2 regions of the Actinoplanes sp. CA-142083 genome follow, and region 2 is predicted to be linked to the other one. Evidence: riboswitches for the same ligand, from Rfam matches in the RefSeq annotation. Region 2 holds a riboswitch; the other holds the start of a gene.
What was found. A riboswitch is a leader RNA that binds a small molecule or an ion and turns the genes downstream of it on or off. The one in region 2 is predicted to bind cobalamin.
Positions count from the first base shown of each region.

Region 1 (5,240 bases), 830 kb from region 2:
TGCGGCCACGTTCGCCGCAGCCACTGCGCCACATAGGCTTCCCAGACCTTCGGCATGTGGAAAAGAAGGGATCCACCGGCAAGACCCGCGGACGTCGGCGCCAGCGATTGGGACCGCAATATGGTCTCGGCGAGCGCCAGCGCCTGCCGGTAGTGCGTCGTGAGGTTCGTCAGGCGGATCCGCCCGACGTCCTCGGCCCGCCACGAGCGGCGCGAGACCCGGTGAAACGCCGGTCCGAGGGCCGCGATACGCACCGCGGCGTCCCGGTCGAGCGGGACGTGGGTAAGAACGTCGAGGGCCGCCGCGAGCGCCTGGTTCTCCCGGATGTCGACCGTGAGACGCCGGGCGATGGTGGCGAGCCGGTCCGGGCGCGCCCCCAGCTTGCCGACGTGATGTGCGACGTCGAGCCGGCCCGGGTAGGGCGGCCGCTCGTGGCGCACCGGCTCGTACCCCTTGGCCAGGCCACGGCCGACCAAATGCTCGACCTCGCGGGCGTACGCGATGGCGATGGCGTCGATGAGGAAGTGGCGTGCGGCGGCATCCACCGGCAGCGTGTCCGCGCGAACGGGCCGGCGCCCCGACTGCCGGATGAGCTGCACGACGTCGCTCAGCGGAAAGCGGCTCCGGAAGTCGATCCAGCGGCCGGTGGGCAGCCCCAGCCGGCCGACGAAGGACCCCGGCGTGACCTCGAAGACGCCCGGCTCCCGCGTTGGCGTGATGCTCTGCAGGACACGCGATCCGGAGTTCGCGCGCACCAGCCCGAGCAGGTAGTCGAGCTCGGCGGCCGCGAGCGGAAGCAGCGCCGGCCGATACTCCACGACCTCCACGGTCAGGCTTCCTCGGACAGCATCTTGGTCACGCTGGTGGTGAGGTCGTCCAGGCGCGAGCGGTGCTCGAACCAGTATTCCGTCAGGTACGGCAGCAATTCGTACCGCCAGATCCGGAACAGCCCCGCCGCGGTGGCATCGTCGCCCATCCAGTACGAATGGCCCGGCGCGAAGTCCGGATTGCCGACCGCCTGCTGGATCAGGTCGAAGAACCTCAGCACCAGCTCGGCCGACTCGCCTTGCCCCAAGTGCCCGCTCAGCACATCGCGGCTCGGGAGCACCTGGAACGCGTGGAATCGGCGGCGCAATGCGAAGTCGACGAGCGCCAGGCTCCGGTCCGCCGTGTTCATGGTGGCCAGCACCACGACGTTCCCGGGAACCGAGAACCGCTCCTGCGAATACGGCAGCAGCACCGACTTGGTGACCCGGTATTCGAGCAGGAGCATCAGCTCGCCGAGAACCGCGCCCAGCTCGGCGCGATTGATCTCGTCGATGATGAAGACATGCGTCGCCTCGGACTTCCTGGCGTCCTCGCAGAATTGCTTGAACACCCCCGGCCGCACCTGATAGCCGATGGTGCCGCCGACCCCCGGCGCCGGACGCAAACCCTCGATGAAGTCCTCGTAGGAGAAGGACGGATGGAATTGCACCGTCTCGACCTTCCCGTCCGCGCCGGCGAGATGGCGGCCGAGCTCCTCCGCGACGAAGGTCTTGCCGGTGCCCGGCGGGCCGTAGAGCAGCGCCTGACGCTTGCTGTCGTTGAGTAGTGCGACCCATTCCTCCAGCTGGTCAAGCGGCAGATGCGTCGTCTCCGCGACCTTGGTGAGCGGATGCGGCTCATTCACCGGACCGGGGACGGGCGGCGCCGGAACGGCCTGCTGCTCGCGGGCGACCGCGGCGAGCACCGCGTCGATTTCTTGCGGCGCCAGCCCGAACTCGGCCGCGAATCGCTGGGCCGCCTCGCAATAGCGCTGGTATCGCTCGACGCCACCGCCTCGGCCCCGCGATTCCGTGAGCCGGCCCAGCGCCACCAGGGCCTGATGGGTGACCTGAAGCCAGATGACGTACCGGGCGGGATCGCGCAGGTACATGAGCATCGTGGGATAGGACCGGCCCGCGCCGGGAAACACCTGCGCGCTCTTCAGGATCTGGTCGACGAAGGACAGCGACTCGTCGATCGGGCGCCGCCACAGCCGTTCGGTCCATTGGTTGAATTCGTCGAGGGGGTCGACGACCCGGCTCATCGTGGCTCCCACGAAGGCGGGGCTGAACCGGTTGTAGTGCATGACGCCGTCCCACTCGCCGGTGTTGAAGAGCCGCCCCAGCTCCAGCGCCTGCTCCGTCGTCATCGCGCCGGCGGAAGCGTCCAGCAGTTCGCGCGCTCGATCCTCGGCGGACCGCCGCGATTCGACCAGCGTTGATCCGTAGCCGTCGCGGACCCACTCCACGAACCTCGGCAAGTCGCTCAGCGGAGGCCTCTCGTCGGTCACCGTGTGCCCCTCCCCTAGTCACCGGATGCCCGAGCTTCGCACACGCGCGGTGATCTCCGTAATGCGACACGCCGACACATCATCTGGGGTTGCACTGGCACCCCCGTACCCATATATGGTGTCTCCCGCAGCTGGTTCGGCGCTCCGATGAGGAGCGTCGAGGCAAGAGGGAACCCGGTGGGAATCCGGGACTGCCCCGCAGCGGTGAGTGGGAACGAAAGCCGTCACGAGCACTGGGCCCGGGCCTGGGAAGCGACGGCCGGTAGGCGCGAGCAGCACGCCCACGAGTCCGAAGACCTGCCAGCGCGCCGCATGCCGCCCGGTGTGCGGCGGTCGGAGGCCGCGCGGGACGGCCGACGCCATCACGCGGCCGCGGCACGGAACAAGCGGCCGGTGGCGTCTGCCTGCGCGTCCTCACCACGAGGGGGGACGGAAGAGATGCAGGTGCGCAAGCGCAACGGCGACCTCGAAGCGGTCGACGTCAACAAGATCGTGCGGGCGGTCGAGCGGTGGGTGACCGACCTGGACGAGGTCGATCCGCTGCGGGTCGCCACCAAGACGATCAGCGGGCTCTACGACGGCGCCACCACGGCCGAGCTCGACAAACTTTCCATCCAGACGGCCGCCGAGCTGATCGGCGAGGAGCCGCAATATTCGCGGCTTGCGGCGCGGCTGCTTTCGGCGTACGTCGACAAGGAAGTTCGCCTGCAAGGCGTCGCCAGTTTCAGCCAGTCGATCCGCTACGGCCACGACCTCGGCCTGATCGGCGACGCGACCGCCGAATTCGTGGCGCGCAACGCGCGGAAACTCGACGACGCGATCGACGCCTCGGCGGACAAGAGACTCGAATATTTCGGCCTGCGCACCGTGGCCGATCGCTACCTGTTGCGTCACCCGCAGCTGCGAACGGTCGTGGAAACTCCGCAATATTGGCTGCTCCGGGTCGCCTGCGGCCTTTCCGAGACGCCGGCCGAGGCGATCGGCTTCTATCGGCTCATGTCGTCGCTGGCGTACCTGCCCAGCTCGCCGACGCTGTTCAACTCCGGCACCCGGCACACCCAGATGTCGTCGTGTTTTCTGGTCGATTCGCCGAAAGACGAGCTCGATTCCATCTACGAGCGGTACCACCAGGTCGCGAAACTTTCCAAGTTCTCCGGCGGCATCGGCATCTCATGGACGCGCATCCGGGGCCGCGGCGCGCTGATCCGGGGCACGAACGGCAAGTCCAACGGCATCGTCCCGTTCCTCAAGACGCTCGACGCCGGAGTTGCCGCCGTCAATCAGGGCGGTCGCCGGAAAGGCGCGGCCTGCGTCTATCTCGAGCCGTGGCACCCGGACATCGAGGAGTTTCTCGAGCTGCGCGACAACACCGGCGAGGAATCCCGCCGCACCCACAACCTGAACCTGGCCAATTGGATCCCCGACGAGTTCATGCGCCGGGTCGAGGCCGACGAGGACTGGTCGCTCATCGATCCCTCCGACGCGCCCGAGCTTCCCGATCTGTTCGGCGAGGAGTTCGACCTCGCCTACCGCAACGCCGAGAAAAAGGCCGTGAAAACCGTCAAGGCCCGTGATCTGTACGGGCGGATGATGCGCACCCTGGCCCAGACCGGCAACGGGTGGATGACGTTCAAGGACCGGTCCAACGCGCTGTCCAACCAGACCGGCGCGCCCGGGAACACTATTCACCTTTCCAATCTGTGCACGGAAATTCTCGAGGTGAACAGCGACGACGAGACCGCGGTCTGCAACCTCGGCTCGATCAACCTGGGCGCCCACGTCACCGCCGACGGCGTCGACTGGGAAAAGTTGCGCGCGACTGTTCGCACGGCCGTCGTGTTCCTCGACCGGGTCATCGACATCAACTACTACCCGTCGCCGCAGGCCGCCGCCTCGAATCCGCGCTGGCGCCCGGTCGGCCTCGGACTCATGGGCCTGCAGGACGCGTTCTTCACGCTGCGCCTGCCGTTCGACTCCGCCGAAGCCGGCGAGCTCTCGACCCGCGTCCAAGAGGAAATTTTCCTCACCGCCCTGGAAACCTCGGCCGCGCTTTCCGCGAAATTCGGACCCCATCCCGCGTACGAGAAAACCCGCGCCGCCCAGGGTGACCTGCACCCGGACCTGTGGGGAGCCACGCCGGCGCAGCCGGAAAGATGGACCGCGCTCAAAGCGCAAGTCGCCGCGACCGGCCTGCGCAATTCCCTGCTGATCGCGATCGCCCCCACGGCGACCATCGCCTCGATCGCCGGCTGCTACGAATGCATCGAGCCGCAGGTGTCCAACCTGTTCAAACGCGAAACCATGTCCGGCGAGTTTCTGCAGATCAACAACTACCTCGTACGGGAATTGAAGGCGCGCGACCTGTGGACCGCGCCGATCCGGGAGCAGATCAAGCGCGCCGAAGGTTCCGTGCAGGGGATCGCCGAGCTGCCGCAAGACGTACGCGAAATTTTCCGGACCGCGTGGGAGCTCCCGCAGCGTGCCCTGATCGATCTGGCCGCCGCCCGCGCGCCCTACATCGACCAGTCGCAATCGCTGAACCTGTTCCTGAGCGCGCCCACCATCGGCCGCCTCTCGTCGATGTACCTGCATGCCTGGAAATCGGGCCTGAAAACGACCTACTACCTGCGCTCGCGGCCCGCCACGCGCATCCAGCAAGCGACAGTTTCCATAGCACCCGTCGAGGCGGTCGCCTGCTCCCTGGAAAACCCCGAGTCATGTGAGGCCTGCCAGTAATGCTGCTCGACCCCGGAATGGACCTGACCCTGCGGCCGATGAAGTACCCGCACTTCTTCGACCGCTTCAAGGACGCCATCAAGAACACCTGGACGGTGGAGGAGGTCGACCTGCATTCCGACCTCGCCGACCTCGCCCGCCTCTCCCCCGCCGAGCAGCACCTGGTCTCGCGACTGGTTGCCTTCTT
Region 1 covers NZ_CP192076.1:3,280,378-3,285,617, reverse strand. Annotated here, with positions in the region: gene ACQPZX_RS15095 (McrC family protein) at 1-827, opposite strand, end outside; gene ACQPZX_RS15090 (McrB family protein) at 830-2,317, opposite strand; cobalamin riboswitch at 2,433-2,636, shown strand; gene ACQPZX_RS15085 (ribonucleoside-diphosphate reductase subunit alpha) at 2,756-5,053, shown strand; gene ACQPZX_RS15080 (ribonucleotide-diphosphate reductase subunit beta) at 5,053-5,240, shown strand, end outside.
Region 1: linked by a shared signal. The riboswitch ahead of ACQPZX_RS15085 (ribonucleoside-diphosphate reductase subunit alpha) and the one ahead of ACQPZX_RS18780 (VWA domain-containing protein) in region 2 are both predicted to bind cobalamin.

Region 2 (5,240 bases):
TGGCCGGCGGTGGATCCGGGGTGGCGGGCGCCGGCCGAGCTGGAGGCGTTCCTGGCGGACGGGCCGGCGCCGGTGTTCATCGGCTTCGGGAGCATGGCGCCGGGGCAGGGGGAGCGGCTCGGGGAGATCGCGGTCGCGGCGGCGCGGCGGGCGGGAGTGCGGGCGATCTTGCAGGCGGGCTGGTCGGGGCTGACGGCGGGTGCGGCTCAGGCCGCGGGGACGCCGCAGGCCGCGGGTGCGGCGCGGGTCGCGGGGACGCCGCAGGCCGCGGGTGCGGCGCAGGTCGCGGGGACGGCTCGGGACGCGGGGACGGCTCGGGACGGGGGTGACGTGCTTAGCATCGGGGAAGTGCCGCACGAATGGCTGTTTTCGCGGGTGGCGGCGGTGGTGCATCACGCGGGAGCGGGGACCGCGGCGGCGGGGCTTCGGGCGGGAGTGCCGGCCGTTCCGGTGCCGGTGCTGGCGGACCAGCCGTTCTGGGCGCGGCGGCTGCACGAGCTCGGGGTCGCCGCCCGGCCGATCCCGATGCCGGCGCTGAGCGTGGACGCGCTGGCGGCGGCGCTGCGACGGGTCACGGAGAATCCGCACTATGCGGCGCGGGCGCAGGCCATGTCCGCGCGAGTCGGGGCCGAGGACGGGGCCGCGCCGATCGTCGACTGGATCGGCTAGCGCTCGCGGAAGCGCGAGGGGGTCGCGGGACCGCGCCCGGCTCGGCTGGCGCTCGCGGAGGCGCGAGGGCCGCGGGGACGCGTTGGTTCTCGATGGGATCGGTCGACGCGCGAAAAGCGCGACGGGTCGCATGGCCGGAAGCCGGGTATGGCCCTGTGTCGCAGTGAGAGTGGCCGCCGCGGCGGGGACTGTGCGTGTTGTGGTTGGGGGAGGCGTCGCCGCGTACCCGGAAAAAGTGCGGGAGAGAACCGCCTGGCTTGCGTTGCACGGTCCGGCGGACGGCGGGCGCGGCGGATAGGTTGAACGCATGACGGTGCGTGGGGTGCGGCGGATCATTGTGTCGGTGGCGGATCTGGATCGGGCGCTCGCGCTCTACCGGGACGCGCTCGGGCTCGGCGAGAAATATCGGGCCGGCGACGTGGTGATGCTCGGCGACCCCGAGGTGATGCTGCATCGGCGGCCACCGACACCAGGCCTCGCGGGGGTGGCGGCGAGCTATGTCGTCGACGACGTGGACGCGGTGACCGCCGCCGCGGAGAAGGCGGGGGCCACCGTGATCGACCCGCCCGCGGATCAGCCGTGGGGCGAGCGGCAGGCGGTGCTGACCGATGTCGACGGTCACGTCTTCTGCCTGGTGAGCTGAGGCGCCATGGACGTGGTGATCGGCATCGACACGGGTACCACCGCCACCAAGGCGATCGCGGCCGGGGCCGACGGACGGCTGCGGGCGCAGACGAGCGTCCACTATCCACTCTCGGTGCCGGCGCCGGGCCGGGCCGAGCTCGACCCGAAACACCTGGTGGACGCGGCGGTGAAGGCGCTGACCGACGTGACCGCGGCCTGCCGCGAGCAGGGGGACCGGGTCGTCGCGGTCAGCCTGAGCGCGTTCCTGCACGGGCTCGTGCCGATGGATGGCAACGGCGCGCCGCTGGGGCCGCTGATCACGTGGGCCGATGGCCGGGCCGGTGGGCAGTGCGACGAGATCATCGCTTCGGGCCGGGCGAAGGGGCTGCACGCGCGGACCGGCACGCCGGTGCATCCGATGTCGCCGCTGACGAAGCTGGCGTGGTGGCGGGCCAACGACCCGGCCACCCTGCGCGGCACCCCTCGGTGGGGCGGGGTCAAGGAGCTCGTGCTCGCCGCGCTGACCGACGAGGCCTTCCTGCTCGATTTGTCCGTCGCCTCCGGGACCGGGCTCTACGACATCCATTCGCGGCAGTGGGACCCGGAAGCGCTCGAGATCGCCGGGGCCAAGGAGGGGCAATTCGCCCAGGTAGTGCCGACCACCACGATTCTGAAGCTGAAGCCCGAGCTCGGCGGCCTGCCGCTGGTCATCGGGGCGGCCGACGGGCCCCTCGCCAACCTGGGCCTCGGCGCCACCCCGGCCGGCGTCGCGGCGGTCTCGCTCGGCACCAGCGGCGCGCTGCGGACTGTGGTGGACCGGCCGACGGTCGACGCCGACGGGCGGCTGTTCTGCTACGCGCTGACCGAGGATCGCTGGGTCATCGGCGGCGCGGTCAACAACGCCGGGTCAGTGGTGCGCTGGGCGGGGCAGAGCTTCGCGTCCGGCTTCGAACGACCGGGCGCCGAAGGCGAGGACGCCGACGAGCGGGACGCCGCGCTGCTGGTGGAGGCGCAGGGCGTGGCGCCGGGCAGCGACGGCCTGCTCTGCCTGCCGTACCTGCTGGGCGAGCGGGCGCCGTGGTGGCGCGCGGGGATGCGCGGCGCGTACCTCGGGTTGCGACGTGAGCATGGGCGCGCCCACCTGGTACGGGCCGCGGTCGAGGGGGTGTGCCAGCAGCTGGCGCTGGTGCGGGACTCGTTCGCGACCGAAGGGTTCGCGGTCACCGAGGTGCGGGCGACCGGCGGGTCGACCGCGTCCGAGCTGTGGGTGGGAGTGCTCGCGGCGGCGCTCGACCTGCCGGTGGCGATCGCCGACACGCCGGAGGGCACGGCGCTGGGCGCCTGCCTGCTGGGTTTGCACGCGCTGGGCGAGCTGCCCGATCTCGACCACGCGGCGGCGCTGATCGCGATCGGCGAGCCGACCCGGCCGGACCCGGAGAACGCGGCGCTCTACGCCAAGCTGCGGCCACTGGTCGAGAAGGCGGCGCTGTCGACCATGGATATCGTGCGGGAGCTCGACCGGCTCGCCCCGCCGGTAGAGACGCCGGTCACCGCCGGTCACGTTGACGGCGCCACCGGGGGTGAGAAAGCATGACCGGCGAGCGGTAGCGGAGGAACCCGGTGCGAATCCGGGGCGGTCCCGCCACTGTGACCGGGGAGCGTCTCGTTCTTCAAGCCACGGCCGGCCCGGCTGGAAGGCGAGCGGGAGGCGTCGATCCGGGAGTCAGGAGACTCCGGCCGCTCGTGCCAACCGTCGTGCGGGCGTGGACACCCGCACAGAAGGGACCTCCGTGACGCCGTACCCGTTCTCCGCCGTGGTCGGGCTTGCCGACCTGCGCCTCGCGCTCCTGCTGACCGCCGTCTCGCCGCATGTGGGCGGGGTGCTCGTGCGAGGAGAGAAGGGGACCGCGAAAAGCACGGTGGTGCGAGCGCTGGCCGGCTTGCTGCCGGCGGTTTCCATCGTACGGGGGTGCAGGTTCGCCTGTGACCCGAAGGCGCCCGACCCCGCGTGCCCCGACGGGCCGCACCCCGCCGACAGCCCGGCGATCTCCCGGCCGTCCGCGCTGGTGGAGCTCCCGGTCGGGGCCACGGAGGACCGCGTCGTGGGCACGCTGGACATTCAGCGCGCGCTGGCCGACGGGGTGAAGGCCTACGAGCCGGGCCTGCTGGCGGCGGCGCACCGCGGCGTGCTGTACGTCGACGAGGTGAACCTGCTGCCCGATCACCTGGTGGACCTGCTGCTGGACGCGGCGGCGATGGGGCGCGCGCACGTCGAGCGGGACGGGGTGTCGGTCAAGCACGCGGCCCGGTTCTTGCTGGTGGGAACGATGAACCCCGAAGAGGGGGAGCCTCGCCCGCAGCTCGTGGACAGGTTCGGGCTGGTGGTGACGGTGGGGGCGCCGCGCGAGCCCCGGGAGCGCGCCGAGGTGGTGCGCCGCCGGCTGGCCTATGAAGCGGACCCGGAGGGATTCGCGGCGCGGTTCGCCGCCTCCGACCGTGACCTGGCCTCGCGGATCGTGGAGGCGCAAGGGCTGCTGCCCCGGGTGGTGCTGCCGGACGGTGAGCTCGATCGGATCGCCCGGGTGTGCCTGGCCTACGGCGTCGACGGGATGCGGGCGGACATCGTCGTTGCCCGCTGCGCGGTGGCGCTGGCGGCCTGGCACGGGCGGTCGAGGGTCACCGCCGACGACGTACGCGACGCGGCGCGGCTCGCCCTGCCGCACCGGCGGCGGAAGGATCCGCTCGACCCGCCCGGGACCGATGAGCGGCGGCTCGAGGATGCGCTCGCCGAGGCCGAGGCCGGGATGGAACGGCCCGATGACGACCCCGACGGGGGTGGCGCGCCGCCGGACGGTCCCGACTCGAGTGGCCCGGACGGGCCCGATTCGGGTGGCCCGGGCGGCCCTGATTCGGGTGGCTCGGGCGGGCCTGATTCGGGCGGCTCGGGCGGGCCCGGCTCTGGGGGTCCGGGCGGGTCGGATTCGGGCGGGTCGGGTTCGGCCGGCGGCCCGCCTTCAGGCCGCAGCTCGCCCGCCTCCTCGGACATTTCCGAAAAAACGGATACGCGGCAGGCTGACGCGGCGGAGCCGTCGTCGCCGGCCGCCGACGGCCCCGGCAGCGCTGCGGGCAACCCCTATCGGACGCGCACGCTCTCGATCGCCCGCCGCGGCGAGGGCGGCCACGCCGGTCGTCGCTCGCCGGCTTTCGCCCGCCGGGGTCGCGTGATCGGCAGCCGGGTCCCGCGCGGCAAGCTGGCCGGCGCCCCGCACCTGCCCGCCACCCTCCGCGCCGCGCTGCACCGGGGCGCCCGCGACGTCCACCCGCGCGACCTGCGCGAGTCCGTGCACGTCGGCCGCGAGGCCAACCTCGTGCTGTTCGTCGTCGACGCCTCCGGCTCGATGGCCGCCCGCAAGCGCATGACCATCGTCAAGACCGCCGTCCTGTCCCTGCTGCGCGACGCCTACCAGCGCCGGGACCGGATCGGAATGATCACCTTCCGCGGCCACCAGGCCGAGCAGGTCCTGCCGCCGACCTCCAGCCACGAGGTAGGCGTCCTGCGCCTGGCAAGCCTCCGCACCGGCGGCCGCACCCCACTGGCGGCCGGCCTGCGCACCGCCGCAGCCACCGTCGCTACCGAGCGCCGCCGCGACCCGCGCCGCCGCCCCTTGCTGATCGTCGTCACCGACGGCCGAGCCACCAGCGGCCCCGACCCCGTGACGGTAGCGCCCGCCCTCGCCGGCGTAGCCGCCGTCGTAGTCGACTGCGAATCGGGCCCGATCCGCCTAGGCCTGGCCCGCCGCTTGGCCACAGCCCTGAACGCCGACCTCATGCCCCTGGACCACCTCGAGGCCGCCGCCGGCCCCGCCGCGCGCTCTGCCGGCCCCGCCGCCGCTGGCCCCGCCGCTGGCCCCGCCGCTGGCCCCGCCGCTGGCCCCGCCGCTGGCCCC
Region 2 covers NZ_CP192076.1:4,106,591-4,111,830, forward strand. Annotated here, with positions in the region: gene ACQPZX_RS18765 (glycosyltransferase) at 1-669, shown strand, start outside; gene ACQPZX_RS18770 (VOC family protein) at 977-1,312, shown strand; gene ACQPZX_RS18775 (gluconokinase) at 1,319-2,887, shown strand; cobalamin riboswitch at 2,904-3,027, shown strand; gene ACQPZX_RS18780 (VWA domain-containing protein) at 3,084-5,240, shown strand, end outside.